DNA from 2 places in the Paenibacillus phoenicis genome. Region 2 is predicted to be linked to the other one. Evidence: riboswitches for the same ligand, from Rfam matches in the RefSeq annotation. Region 2 holds a riboswitch; the other holds the start of a gene.
What was found. A riboswitch is a leader RNA that binds a small molecule or an ion and turns the genes downstream of it on or off. The one in region 2 is predicted to bind glycine.
Positions count from the first base shown of each region.

Region 1: linked by a shared signal. The riboswitch ahead of sdaAB (L-serine ammonia-lyase, iron-sulfur-dependent subunit beta) and the one ahead of gcvT (glycine cleavage system aminomethyltransferase GcvT) in region 2 are both predicted to bind glycine.

Region 1 covers NZ_JAYERP010000001.1:146,672-152,414, forward strand. Annotated here, with positions in the region: gene U9M73_RS00595 (S8 family serine peptidase) at 1-1,617, opposite strand, end outside; glycine riboswitch at 2,114-2,240, shown strand; gene sdaAB (L-serine ammonia-lyase, iron-sulfur-dependent subunit beta) at 2,404-3,075, shown strand; gene sdaAA (L-serine ammonia-lyase, iron-sulfur-dependent, subunit alpha) at 3,093-3,974, shown strand; gene U9M73_RS00610 (MFS transporter) at 4,130-4,327, opposite strand; gene U9M73_RS00615 (IS110 family RNA-guided transposase) at 4,616-5,743, opposite strand, start outside.
Region 2 covers NZ_JAYERP010000001.1:1,582,678-1,588,420, forward strand. Annotated here, with positions in the region: gene proC (pyrroline-5-carboxylate reductase) at 1-759, shown strand, start outside; gene mtnB (methylthioribulose 1-phosphate dehydratase) at 829-1,503, shown strand; gene gcvH (glycine cleavage system protein GcvH) at 1,607-2,002, opposite strand; glycine riboswitch at 2,248-2,346, shown strand; glycine riboswitch at 2,347-2,466, shown strand; gene gcvT (glycine cleavage system aminomethyltransferase GcvT) at 2,557-3,687, shown strand; gene gcvPA (aminomethyl-transferring glycine dehydrogenase subunit GcvPA) at 3,707-5,071, shown strand; gene gcvPB (aminomethyl-transferring glycine dehydrogenase subunit GcvPB) at 5,059-5,743, shown strand, end outside.

The DNA.
Region 1 (5,743 bases), 1.4 Mb from region 2:
ACCGGAGACGCTGCCGATCCCTTGGAGGACAGAGCCTACGGCGTTCAACGCATTTACAATGCCGTATCCATATCCGTTATTAGGGACTGTCTCATACTCGGCGTCTGTCCGCGGTGTGGCCGTGCTGGTCAGGATTTCCTCCAGCTGGTCTACCGTGAGGGAATGGTTGGCCTGCAGCAGCAAGGCCGCGATGGCTGTCGTATGCGGGCCTGCCATCGAGGTGCCGTCCCAGCCGCCTTCATAGGCACCACCGGGAACGGAGGACCGAATGTTGACCCCAGGTGCGGAAACTTCCGGTTTAATTTCACCGTAAGGCGAAGGTCCACGCAAAGAGAAATCCGCCAAATTCCCGTTGATGTCCGTAGCACCGGTGGCAAACGCTTCAGGATAGTTAGCTGGCGCAGCTACCGAACCGGGACCGCCGGGGTTGAAGATATCGGTGTTGCCCGCCGAGAACTCAGGGAAGATTTGCGCGCTTCTCCAAGCTTGTACGATCGGGCGGAACCATTCATCAATACCGGGGCCTCCTCCCCAGGAATTGTTCACCACGTCCGGAGCCAGCTCCGGATGCAGATTCCCTTCGGCATCCACCGGGGCGAGCAACCATTGGCCGCCGTCCAGAATGATGGCATCCGTGGTGGAGGGGTTAAAGATACGGACTGCGATCCATTTCGCCCCAGGCGCAACGCCGATCTGGTTCGAGCCGTCCGGCTCCGAACCAACCATCGTTCCCATGGTGTGCGTGCCGTGGCCGTGGCTATCGGTAGGCAGCGAAGCATGGCTGTGCGGATCATACCAGCTGAGTTCGGGATTCACGATATTGCCCGAAGAATCAAGGGCCCGCCATTTGCTCCGTAGAGCCGGGTGGTTGTAATCTACCCCGGTATCGAGGTTAGCTACAACGATGCCGGTGCCGTCGATGCCCATATTCCACACCTCGGGGGCATTGACCTGGGCGATGTTCCACTCGACGCTGCTTGGAGTAACGTCGGAGGGAGCTTGACTTGTGCCGCCCAGCGAAGAAGAAATTTCGTCGACCGGTTTCACGGCAGGCTCTGCAGCCGCATCTTTGTGGATTTCAACCTTTTGCAGATGTCGTTCTTCATTCGGCAGAATTTTCTCCACTTCGGGGAAAAGGGCGATTTGCTCCAGTACTTCTTTCGAGCTTGTCACCGCCATGGCATTTACGATAAAGTAGCTTTTGTAGTCTTTCACCTCTCCGGATTGCTGGGCTTTCCGCAAGTATTCCTCCAGCGCATATTGGGTGCGGGAGGCCGTTTCGCGCAGGGCGCTGACAACGGAAGTCCGTACGGACAGCTTCGCGGCGGAAGGAGTGGATTTCTCCAGCTGGGCTTTCTGAAGAGCCAGCTTGGCGACCGAAGTTGTATCGGTCTGCTCCTTGAGTTTGACCAGGTAGGTGACGAAGTCGTCTTGCTTAAACTGGGTCTGCAATTTAGCGTCGATCTTGGCTTCGGCCACTTGGGGCGCGCTCGATCTCAGGCTGCTTTGTCCCGATACGCTGCTGCTGCTGGCGGAGGCGACGGGAACGAGAGTTAACGCAAGAAGGATCGACATGCCAAGCGAGAAAGGTTTGCGAAATCTCTTGAGACTTATCAACTTCTTCACTCCCTTTGATTAAGTTTTAAGCCCAACATCCATCCTGTGACGGCCGCCCGGAGAAACGAATAGCTGAGTCCGGACGCATTACGCCTGACAAAAATTGAAGCAAGTGCCTCTTGGGTACATCACCTCCTTCATGTAAAATAGTGGAAGCGGGTGTAAGTAAGTCATGGTGGATGTGGATGTGAGTTGAAGCCAATGCTGTGGAGAGAATCGTTTTAGTTTAGCAGGGGTCATAGAGTGAAGATAAGTTAACACGGAGCGCACCTTATTTTTCAACAATTCATAAAATAAGGTAAAATCTGGGGTTGTTACGGACAGTATATATCTGTAAAATCAGGTATACAAGTGGGTGGATGAGTAAAATATACATATTTTCTTATAAAAATAGGAAAAAATAACTAGAATTCAACGTGAACCACCGGAATTTATGTAAGATATCTTGACATCTTGCTAGCTTCGGTTTACATTAAGCACAAATTCATATCGGCGAATGAGGATGATGGGAGAGTCCGCGGGCTGATCCGAAAAGGGACGCCAGCTTAGCGGCACCGAAGGAGCAAGGGCCGGTCCTGCAGCCGGCAGCCGAATCTCTCAGGTACAAGGACCATGATCGGACGCCACTCTGGAGAGAGCGAACAGCCACCCAAGAGGTACATGGACCCGGATGTTAAGTTGAACCGGGAACATTAAACTTTCAGGTAACGGGGACAGAGCGAAAGGCAGCAGCCTTTTTGCTCTGTCTCTTTTTCGTCATAGAAAAAATGAGGGGAAGATGTAGCGATGCGATTTAAAAGCGTATTTTCTATTATCGGTCCGGCGATGATTGGGCCTTCCAGCTCACATACGGCCGGGGCTGTACGGATTGGACGATTTGCCCGTCAGCTGCTCGGAACCGCGCCGGTCAAGGCGGAGATTTGTTTCTACGGCTCCTTTGCCGAAACGTACAGCGGGCACGGTACCGATCTGGCCATCGTTGGCGGCATTCTGGATTACCGTACGGACGACGAGCGAATCCGCCAGTCGATGCAGGACGCTGAAAAGCAGGGGATTGAGGTGGTGTTTGCCACCGGAGTCCTGCCTGGGGCCCATCCGAATACGGTAAAAATAAAACTAACCCGCCAAGACGGAAGTCATATCGAGGTCATGGGGGCATCCATTGGCGGAGGGACGATCGTCATTCGCAACATCGACGGTTTTGAGGTGAAATGCTCAGGCGAGCTGCCGACGCTGGTCATCTCCCACGCAGACCGGCAAGGGGTACTGGCAGGGATTACGGCCTTGTTCAGCCGGGAGAACGTCAATATCGGCTACATTATTACCGATCGGAAAGGGCGGACCGCTGAGGCACTGACTGTTGTGGAAGCCGATTCGTCCATTCCGCCGGAATTAGTGGAGGCGATCCGTGCGTTGGAGCATGTCAGCCAAGTGTCCTATATTGATCTGACGAAGTAAAATGAGGAGGGAGCACGATGCGTTTTAAAAATTTACGTGAGCTGGCCCAGCTCTGTGAGCGGGAATCTCGCACGATTTCCAGCATTATGATTCAGGACCAGGTGGAAGAGAGCGGGCAATCGGAGGAAGAAATTTTGGCCGCCATGAACGAATACTACCAAATCATGAAAACGGCGGTGCATAAGGGGCTGACGGAGGATATCGTCTCCACAAGCGGGCTGACCGGCGGCGATGCCAAAAGGGTGGAGGCTTACCGCAATCGCAGTGAGACCTCGGTTGGTGACATCGCATGTCAGGCCATGGCTTATGCGCTGGCCGTGTCCGAGGTGAACGCTTCGATGGGCCGGATCGTCGCCACGCCGACGGCGGGCTCGTGCGGCATCATCCCCGGCGTGTTCGTCAGCGCCCAAGAGCGCTTCGGCTGGGAGGATGAGCATCTTGTGCGCGGGTTGTTTTGCGCGGGGGCCATCGGGTACGTGATCGCCAACAACTCGTTTATTTCCGGTGCAGAAGGGGGCTGCCAAGCAGAAATCGGATCGGCGATTGGGATGGCGGCCGGTGCAATGGTTGAGCTACGCGGCGGGACGCCGGAGCAGGCGGTGCACGCCGTTGGCCTCGCGTTAAAGAACACGCTGGGGTTGATCTGTGATCCCGTTGGCGGTCTCGTCGAAATTCCTTGTATCGTGCGTAACGGCTTTGGGGCGGTGAATGCGCTGGCTGCCGCCGATATGGCCTTGGCCGGTGTGCGCAGTGCGATCCCGTCGGACGAAGTCATCGACGTGATGCTGGAGGTGGGCTCGGCGATGCCCAGCCGCCATCGCGAAACCGCGCAGGGCGGGCTGGCACAAACGCCTACCGGCCGCAAAATCATGAAGGAGCTGCGAAGCCGGAAGAAGTAGAAGGAGTTGCTCCAAAGGTTTTCTTTTTTCAGAGGTAGGGTATGGATTTTGACGGTCGATGACCGAACCCACTTTGCGGGAAGCGACCATCGCGAGGATCGAGCCCGGGAAGATGACCAGTCCGGCATGGCTGGCGGTTAATCCGAAGCGATGCACTAAAATTTGCGGCAGCAAAAACAAGGTGGCAAAGCTGCCAGCGATACGGCCGACATGATCAAGGCCATCGCTTTGCCGCGCCGCTGGATCGGAACGTAACGGGATAACGTAACCATCGACAACGAAACGACCGCTCCGGCACCGGATGCTTGCACGATGCGAACGGCGAGCAGAATCCAGAAGCTCGGGCTAAACAACCCGGCGACGGCGGCGAGGCCCAGTGTTGTTCGAAAATTATCGAACGATTGAAATATATCATGCCTTACCTTATGATATAAATAGGGGAGAATGAATTCATCACGAAATTTAGATATAAAGTCCAGCGGTATGATGTCAAGCTGTTGATTTAATCGAATTGGAAATTTCCCGTGCCTGTTGAGCGCGGAGTCACGAAAAAAGGGCGCATCAAACCAAACCCAGCCAAAAACCATGTCAGATACCAGATTTTTACTGGGAATTCGTGAAGGACTAAGGCAAAGGAGGCGTTAATCCTTGGCGCTATTCACCTTCCTTCGAGGCGTGTAGAGTTGGCCGCTGCGTAGCAGCACATCGACCAGACGCACGAGTTTTCTTGCCGTTAAGACGAGGGCGCGTTTGTGTTGATTCTTGGGCACTTCGTGATACTTCTTCCGGTAATATTCACCGAATTCTTCATCGCGCATCCTAACCGAGTTGGCAGCTTCAACGAGGTAGTAGCGCAGGAATCGGTTGCCGGATTTGATGCGGGCGGTGTCCTCCGCCTCGAAGACGCCGGACTGGTGCCTGCGCCACGTCAGACCCGCGTACTTGGCGACGGCGGCTTGATCCTTGAACCGTTCAATATCGCCGAGTTCGCCGAGCAGACCGGCTGCATAGACTTTGCCGATGCCGGGCACTGACAGCAAGCACTGAGCGCCTTGAATGCCGTCGAGGACCCGCTCGATCGCTTTGTCGAGATCCTTGAGCTGCTTCTGGATGCTGCGGATGGATTCGATGGAGGTGCCGAGCACCAGGTCAATCGAATCCTCCACGACCTTGGACAGCCGATAGGAGGCGCGGGCAGCTTGCTGAATGCAGCGGGCGACCCGCTCGGGATCGGGGAAACGATTGCGTCCCTTGTCCCGCAGATAGTCGGCCAGATCGGCCACGTCCATCTCGGCGATGTCATCGAGGCTGAACTTCTCGGAGAGCATCTCCATGAGCGCATGGCCAAACACGGAGCTGTCGACCTCGGTTGTAAACGCATTGCACTTGTAGAACAGGTTCTGCAAGAAGTACTGCTTCTCGCGAGCCAAGTTATGGACCAAGTGGAAACGCATGCGCGTGAGGCGTTGAAGGGCGACATACTGCTCCTGCATGACGATGGTGGTCGTCAGGCGGCCGAAGCGCAGGCGATCCGCAATGACCCAGGCGTCGAGCCGGTCGGTCTTGTCCATATCCGCATAGGCTTCTCTGAACTTGCTGATGAGCTTGGGGTTCAAGGTGAACACCTTGGCCTTGCGCTCTCGAAGCGCTGGATCCTGATGCAGGTACATGGCAGGGTGCCAGCTGTAGACGGAAGTGGCTTCCAAGCCGATGTGAATCTCGGTGACGGCCAACTTGTCCGCTGCAGCGACGATTTGGTCACGCAAGTG
Region 2 (5,743 bases):
GGCGCGGATCAAATTGTGATGCTGAATCGCTCGAACCGGGAACGGCTCGATTATTTAGCGCAAACCTACCAGGTACAAACAGCGGCTGAAGAGGACGCGAAACGGGTCTACTTGCGGGATGCATCGATTATCGTCCTGGCGATGAAGCCGAAGGACGCCGGCGAAGCTTTGGCTGAACTTGGACCGCTTCTGCGCGAGGGTCAGTTGATCGTCTCCCTGATCGCCGGCTTATCTATCGCGACGATTCAAGTCCTGCTTGGCAGTCCGGTCGCAGTGGCTCGCACGATGCCAAACACCTCCTGCTCCATCGGACATGGAGCTACCGGGATCTCCTTCTCTCCGGAGACCACCGAGGCGCAGCGCGCCCAAGTCTTGTCGATGTTTGAAGCCGTTGGAATGGTTAGCGTTATCCCGGAAGAACAAATGGAAATTTTGACGGGCGTATCCGGGAGCGGACCTGCATATGTTTATTATCTGATGGAAGCGATGATTGAAGCGGGCATCGAAGGCGGGCTAACACCAGAGCAATCCCGCGAGCTTACCGTGCAAACGGTGCTGGGCGCTGCCCTCATGATGTCGGAAACCGGCGAAGCGCCTACCAAGCTGCGTGCGGACATCACCTCGCCAAACGGTTCGACGCAAGCGGCGATCGGCGTGCTGGAAGCCGGCAGCTTTCAGCCGAACGTAAAGGCTGCGGTCCACCGGGCTGCCGAACGCTCGAAAGAAATGGGCGAAGCCGTGAGACAAGCGCTGTTGTAGCAGCGAAGCCGTGTGGTGCAGCGATGGCCGGCAATGCACTTAAGGCCAGTATGAAAGGGGGACGGCAGCATGAACTACGTCGATATCCCATGGGAAGAAAAGCAAGCGGCGCTGGACGCCATCCAACGCCTGCGGGAGGAGTTCGCCGCCCGCGGTTGGTTCCCCGCTTCCAGCGGCAGCTTGTCGATGAGGGTCGGCCGGTATACGCCGGACCGGTTCGTGTTTGCCGTAACAGCCGACGAGACGTATAAGTCGGAGCTGTCAGCGGCACCCTCCCCTCCGGCAGGCGTGCTGTTCGTCGATGCCGCCGGCGCACCCTGTGAGCCAACGCGGCTCAAGCCTTGCGCCGACGCACCGATACACGCGAGAATCTACCGGATGACCGGCTGCGGCGCGATCGCGCACGTACATACGACGTTCAATAATGTGCTCAGCGACTATTTCGCAGCGGATGGCGGCGTCCCACTCAAGGGAAACGAACTGCTCAAAAGCCTAGAGATATGGGAGACGCAAGCGGAGATCCGAGTGCCGATTCTGCCAAACGCCGCCGAGCTCCCTGCCATCCTCAAGCAAATCCCGGGCAGTCTGGATACAAGTGTGCCCGCGTTGTTGCTGCAAAATCACGGGATCTATGCCTGGGGGGCTAACATCACCAAGGCCAAGCGCCATCTGGAAGCGCTGGAGTTTATGTTTGAAGCGCTGTACCGTTCCCTGCTGTTGCCCCCCAAAGGGCATCATGCCTAAAAAACAACTCGCGACAAGCGATAGCGGAGTTATGCTGACCGAACATCAGCGGCTTCCGCGATTACGCTGACCGCGAGTTTCTTACTTTGCCCGAAATCTTGCTTTATCTCTCGATAAATTCCGCATACGCCTTCGCGTCCATCAAATTCGCCAGCGCGACGTTTGCGTCTTCCTTCAAACGAATGTGAACCATCCAGCCCCCGTCGTACGGCTCTTCATTCACGAGCTCCGGCGCGGTATCCAGCTCCCGGTTCACCGCCAGCACAGTCCCGCTGACCGGCGTAAACAAATCGGCGACCGTCTTAACGGATTCGATCGTTCCGATGCCTTCCTGCGCTTCGAATTCCTGCCCCGGTTCGGGCAGCTCCACGAACACGATGTCGCCCAGCCGATGTTGGGCTACGTCGGAGATGCCGATCTTCACCGTCCCATCCCCCAAATCAAGCACCCATTCATGCTCATCGCTGTACAACACGTTTTCCCTGATCTCACTAGCCAAAGCTTGCTCCTCCTCTTTCGGATGATCTAGCATACCTTACACATTGTGAATTATCTATCTTCGTATTTCCCTCGTTCAGATTATTCCAAACCTAGCTCTTATGTCAATATTATTAACACATTTGATAGAGTCTAGCAAAATGTAAGCGTAGCCTTTTCCAGTAAACGAATTTAATTAAAATTATTATGATAACTTTATTGACATCTAGGCGGTTTTTGAGTATTAATGAGATGTGTAAGCTGCGGTTGATGGCAGGGGGAGAGATTACAATTACCGTATTGTAACGCCGAAGGAGCAAGCCGCGAAGCGGTGAATCTCTCAGGCAAAAGGACCTCTGCCGGACGCAACTCTGGAGAGCATTCACGTAGAGGTATCCTCTACGTGAATCACCCAAGGGGAAACCTGCGCGAGCTTCGAGCCTTAGCACAGGGTAACTCTCAGGTACAAGGGACAGAGCCGGGAAGAACCGTTAGGTAGGCTAGCGGGTTTTCTTTGGCCTGTCCTTTTTGCTGTTCTCAAAAATTGGCCGATCCGGCCCTTACGAGGTGATGGCAATGTCCGAATCCGCATTGCGGCGTACGCCGCTCTATCCCGGATATGCGCGTTATGAAGGAGTCCGCTGTATCGATTTCGGCGGTTGGGAGCTGCCGGTGCAGTTCAGCGGCATCCAGAAAGAGCACGAAGCCGTGCGCGAGCGCGCCGGTCTGTTTGACGTATCGCATATGGGCGAATTTTTCGTGGAGGGCCCTGAGTCGGAACGCTTTTTGCAACACATGACAACCAACGACGTGACTCTGCTTCAGCCGGGGAAAGCCCAATACACCTTGCTCTGCTATCCCGATGGCGGCGTGGTGGACGATCTGTTGATCTATCAACTGGATGAAGGCAAGTACATGCTGGTGGTCAACGCCTCGAATATTGAAAAAGACTGGGACTGGCTGCAGCAGCACCTTCCTGCTGAAGGTGTAACCATGCGGAACGCATCCGACGAGACGGCGTTGCTTGCCGTTCAAGGGCCGCTGGCCGCCTCCCTCCTCTCCCCTCTTAGCGAAGGGGAGGATCCAGGGGCCTTGCGTCCGTTCACATTTATCCGGGAAGCGCGGATTGCCGGCATACCTGCCTTGCTGTCCAGAACCGGGTATACCGGCGAGGACGGATTTGAGTTGTATGTAGCAGCCGAGCAAGCGCAAGCGCTTTGGGACATACTGATGGAGGCCGGGGAGAGCCATGGCCTTCTCCCGGCCGGGCTGGGCGCTAGAGATACGCTGCGCTTCGAAGCTTGCCTGCCTCTGTACGGCCAGGAATTGGGACCTGAGATCACCCCGCTCGAAGCGGGCTTAAACCGATTCGTGAAGCTGGAGCAAGGCGACTTCATCGGCCGCGATGCATTGATCAAACAACGGGATGAAGGCATCCCTCGCCGCCTCGTCGGCCTGGAGATGATCGATCGCGGGATTCCGCGTACGCATTACCCGGTGTTTGCCGAAGGCTCTGAGGAACCGATCGGAGAAGTCACGACAGGCACGCAATCGCCTACCCTGAAAAAAAACCTCGGGATGGCGATCCTCACCAACCGCTATACCAAACCCGGCACGATTGTGGAGGTCGACATCCGCGGCAAGCGGCTGAAGGCCAAGGTCGTCCCGCTGCCGTTCTATCGCCGAAACCCTGCCGCCAAGCGGTGAAAGGAGAACACGAAATCAGATGCTAAAACATCGTTATTTGCCGTTAACCGAACAAGACCAAGCGGAAATGCTGCAAACGATCGGCGCAAGCTCCGTCCAAGAGCTGTTCAAGGACATTCCGGAGAGCATTCGCATTCAAGGTGAACTCCCGGTATCCCCTCGTTTAGACGAATACGCGCTGACCCGCCACTTAGCAGAACTTGCCGGTCGTAATGCCGACACCGACCGATTCACCAGCTTTCTTGGTGCCGGGATTTATGACCATCACATTCCTTCCGTCATTCAGCACGTCGTGTCCCGTTCGGAATTTTATACCGCGTACACGCCGTATCAGCCGGAAATTAGCCAAGGCGAGCTGCAGGCGATTTTCGAATTCCAGTCGTACATCTGCGAGCTGACCGGACTGAAGGTCGCCAATGCCAGCATGTACGACGGAGCTACCGCTTTAGCCGAAGCCGGCAACCTGGCCGCGGCTGCCACCAGACGCAAACAGCTTGTCGTCTCCCGCACCGTCCATCCGGAAGCACGCGAGGTGCTCGCCACCTACGCTCACGGTCTGAATCTGGAGATCGTTGAGGTTGGCTGGGAGCAAGGCGTAATTGATCGTGAGGCGCTTGCTGCGGCCGTCACCAAGGACACCGCTGCCGTCTTGATCCAGAACCCGAACTTCTTTGGCTCCCTGGAGGATCTTCGTGCCATCGGCGAACTGGCCCATGCCCAAGGGAGCTTGCTGATCGTCAGCAGTAATCCGCTCGCACTTGGCTTGCTGGAAGCGCCGGGCAAGCTTGGAGCCGACATCGTCGTTGGCGACGCCCAGCCGCTGGGGCTGGCTCCTTCCTTCGGCGGACCAACCTGCGGTTTCTTCGCCGTATCGGAAGCGCATATGCGCCGGATCCCCGGCCGGATCGTCGGGCAGACCACCGATCGCAACGGCAAGCGCGGGTTCGTCTTGACACTGCAAGCCCGTGAGCAGCATATCCGCCGCGAGAAAGCAACCTCCAACATCTGCTCCAACCAGGCCCTGCTTGCCTTGGCTGCCTCTGTCTACTTATCCGTGATGGGCAAGCAAGGAATGGCCGAAGTTGCGGAGCTGAATTTGCAGAAAAGCCATTATGCCAAACAGGTGTTCACCGCCATCCCTGGCGTAAGCGCCGCTTTTGAGTCGCCGTTCTTCAACGAGTTTGTGCTTCGGCTGCCGGAGGGCACCGACCCGGCTCAGTTGCAGCGGGATCTGCTTAACGCCGGGTTTATCGGCGGGTACGATCTGGGACGCAGCTATCCCGAACTCGCCGGCCATCTGCTGATCGCCGTGACGGAGAAGCGCAGCAAAGCAGAAATTGACCAATTCGCCCGCGTACTGGAGGAATCAATATGCTCGAAATAAAAGAGACGACGAAATCCGATGAACTGTTGATTTTTGAGCGCAGCCGCCCTGGGCGGATCGGCTATTCTCTGCCGGAATGCGACGTTCCGACCGTCCCGAAGGAAGATCTCGTGCCGCAGGGCATGCTGCGGAGCGAAGGCCTCGCTTTTCCCGAAGTTTACGAGGTGGACGTGATTCGGCATTATACCGCGTTGTCCCGCCGGAATTTCGGGGTGGACAACGGCTTTTATCCGCTGGGCTCCTGTACGATGAAGTACAATCCGAAGGTCAATGAGGACGTCGCGCGTTACCCCGGTTTGGCGAAAATCCATCCTTACCAGCCGGAGGAAAGCGTACAAGGGGCACTCGAGCTGATGTACCGCCTGCAGCAGGATTTGGCCGGACTCACCGGCATGGACGCGGTGACGCTGCAGCCGGCGGCTGGAGCCCATGGTGAATGGACCGGCTTGATGATGATCCGCGCCTACCACGAAAGCCGCGGCGAGAAACGCACCAAGGTGATCGTGCCGGACTCTTCGCACGGCACGAACCCGGCCAGCGCCTCGGTCGCCGGCTTCGAGACGGTGACCATCCCTTCCACCAAGCGCGGCATGGTGGACCTGGACGCGCTGCGCGCTGCCGTTGGCGAGGACACGGCTGCGCTGATGCTCACCAACCCGAACACGCTGGGCT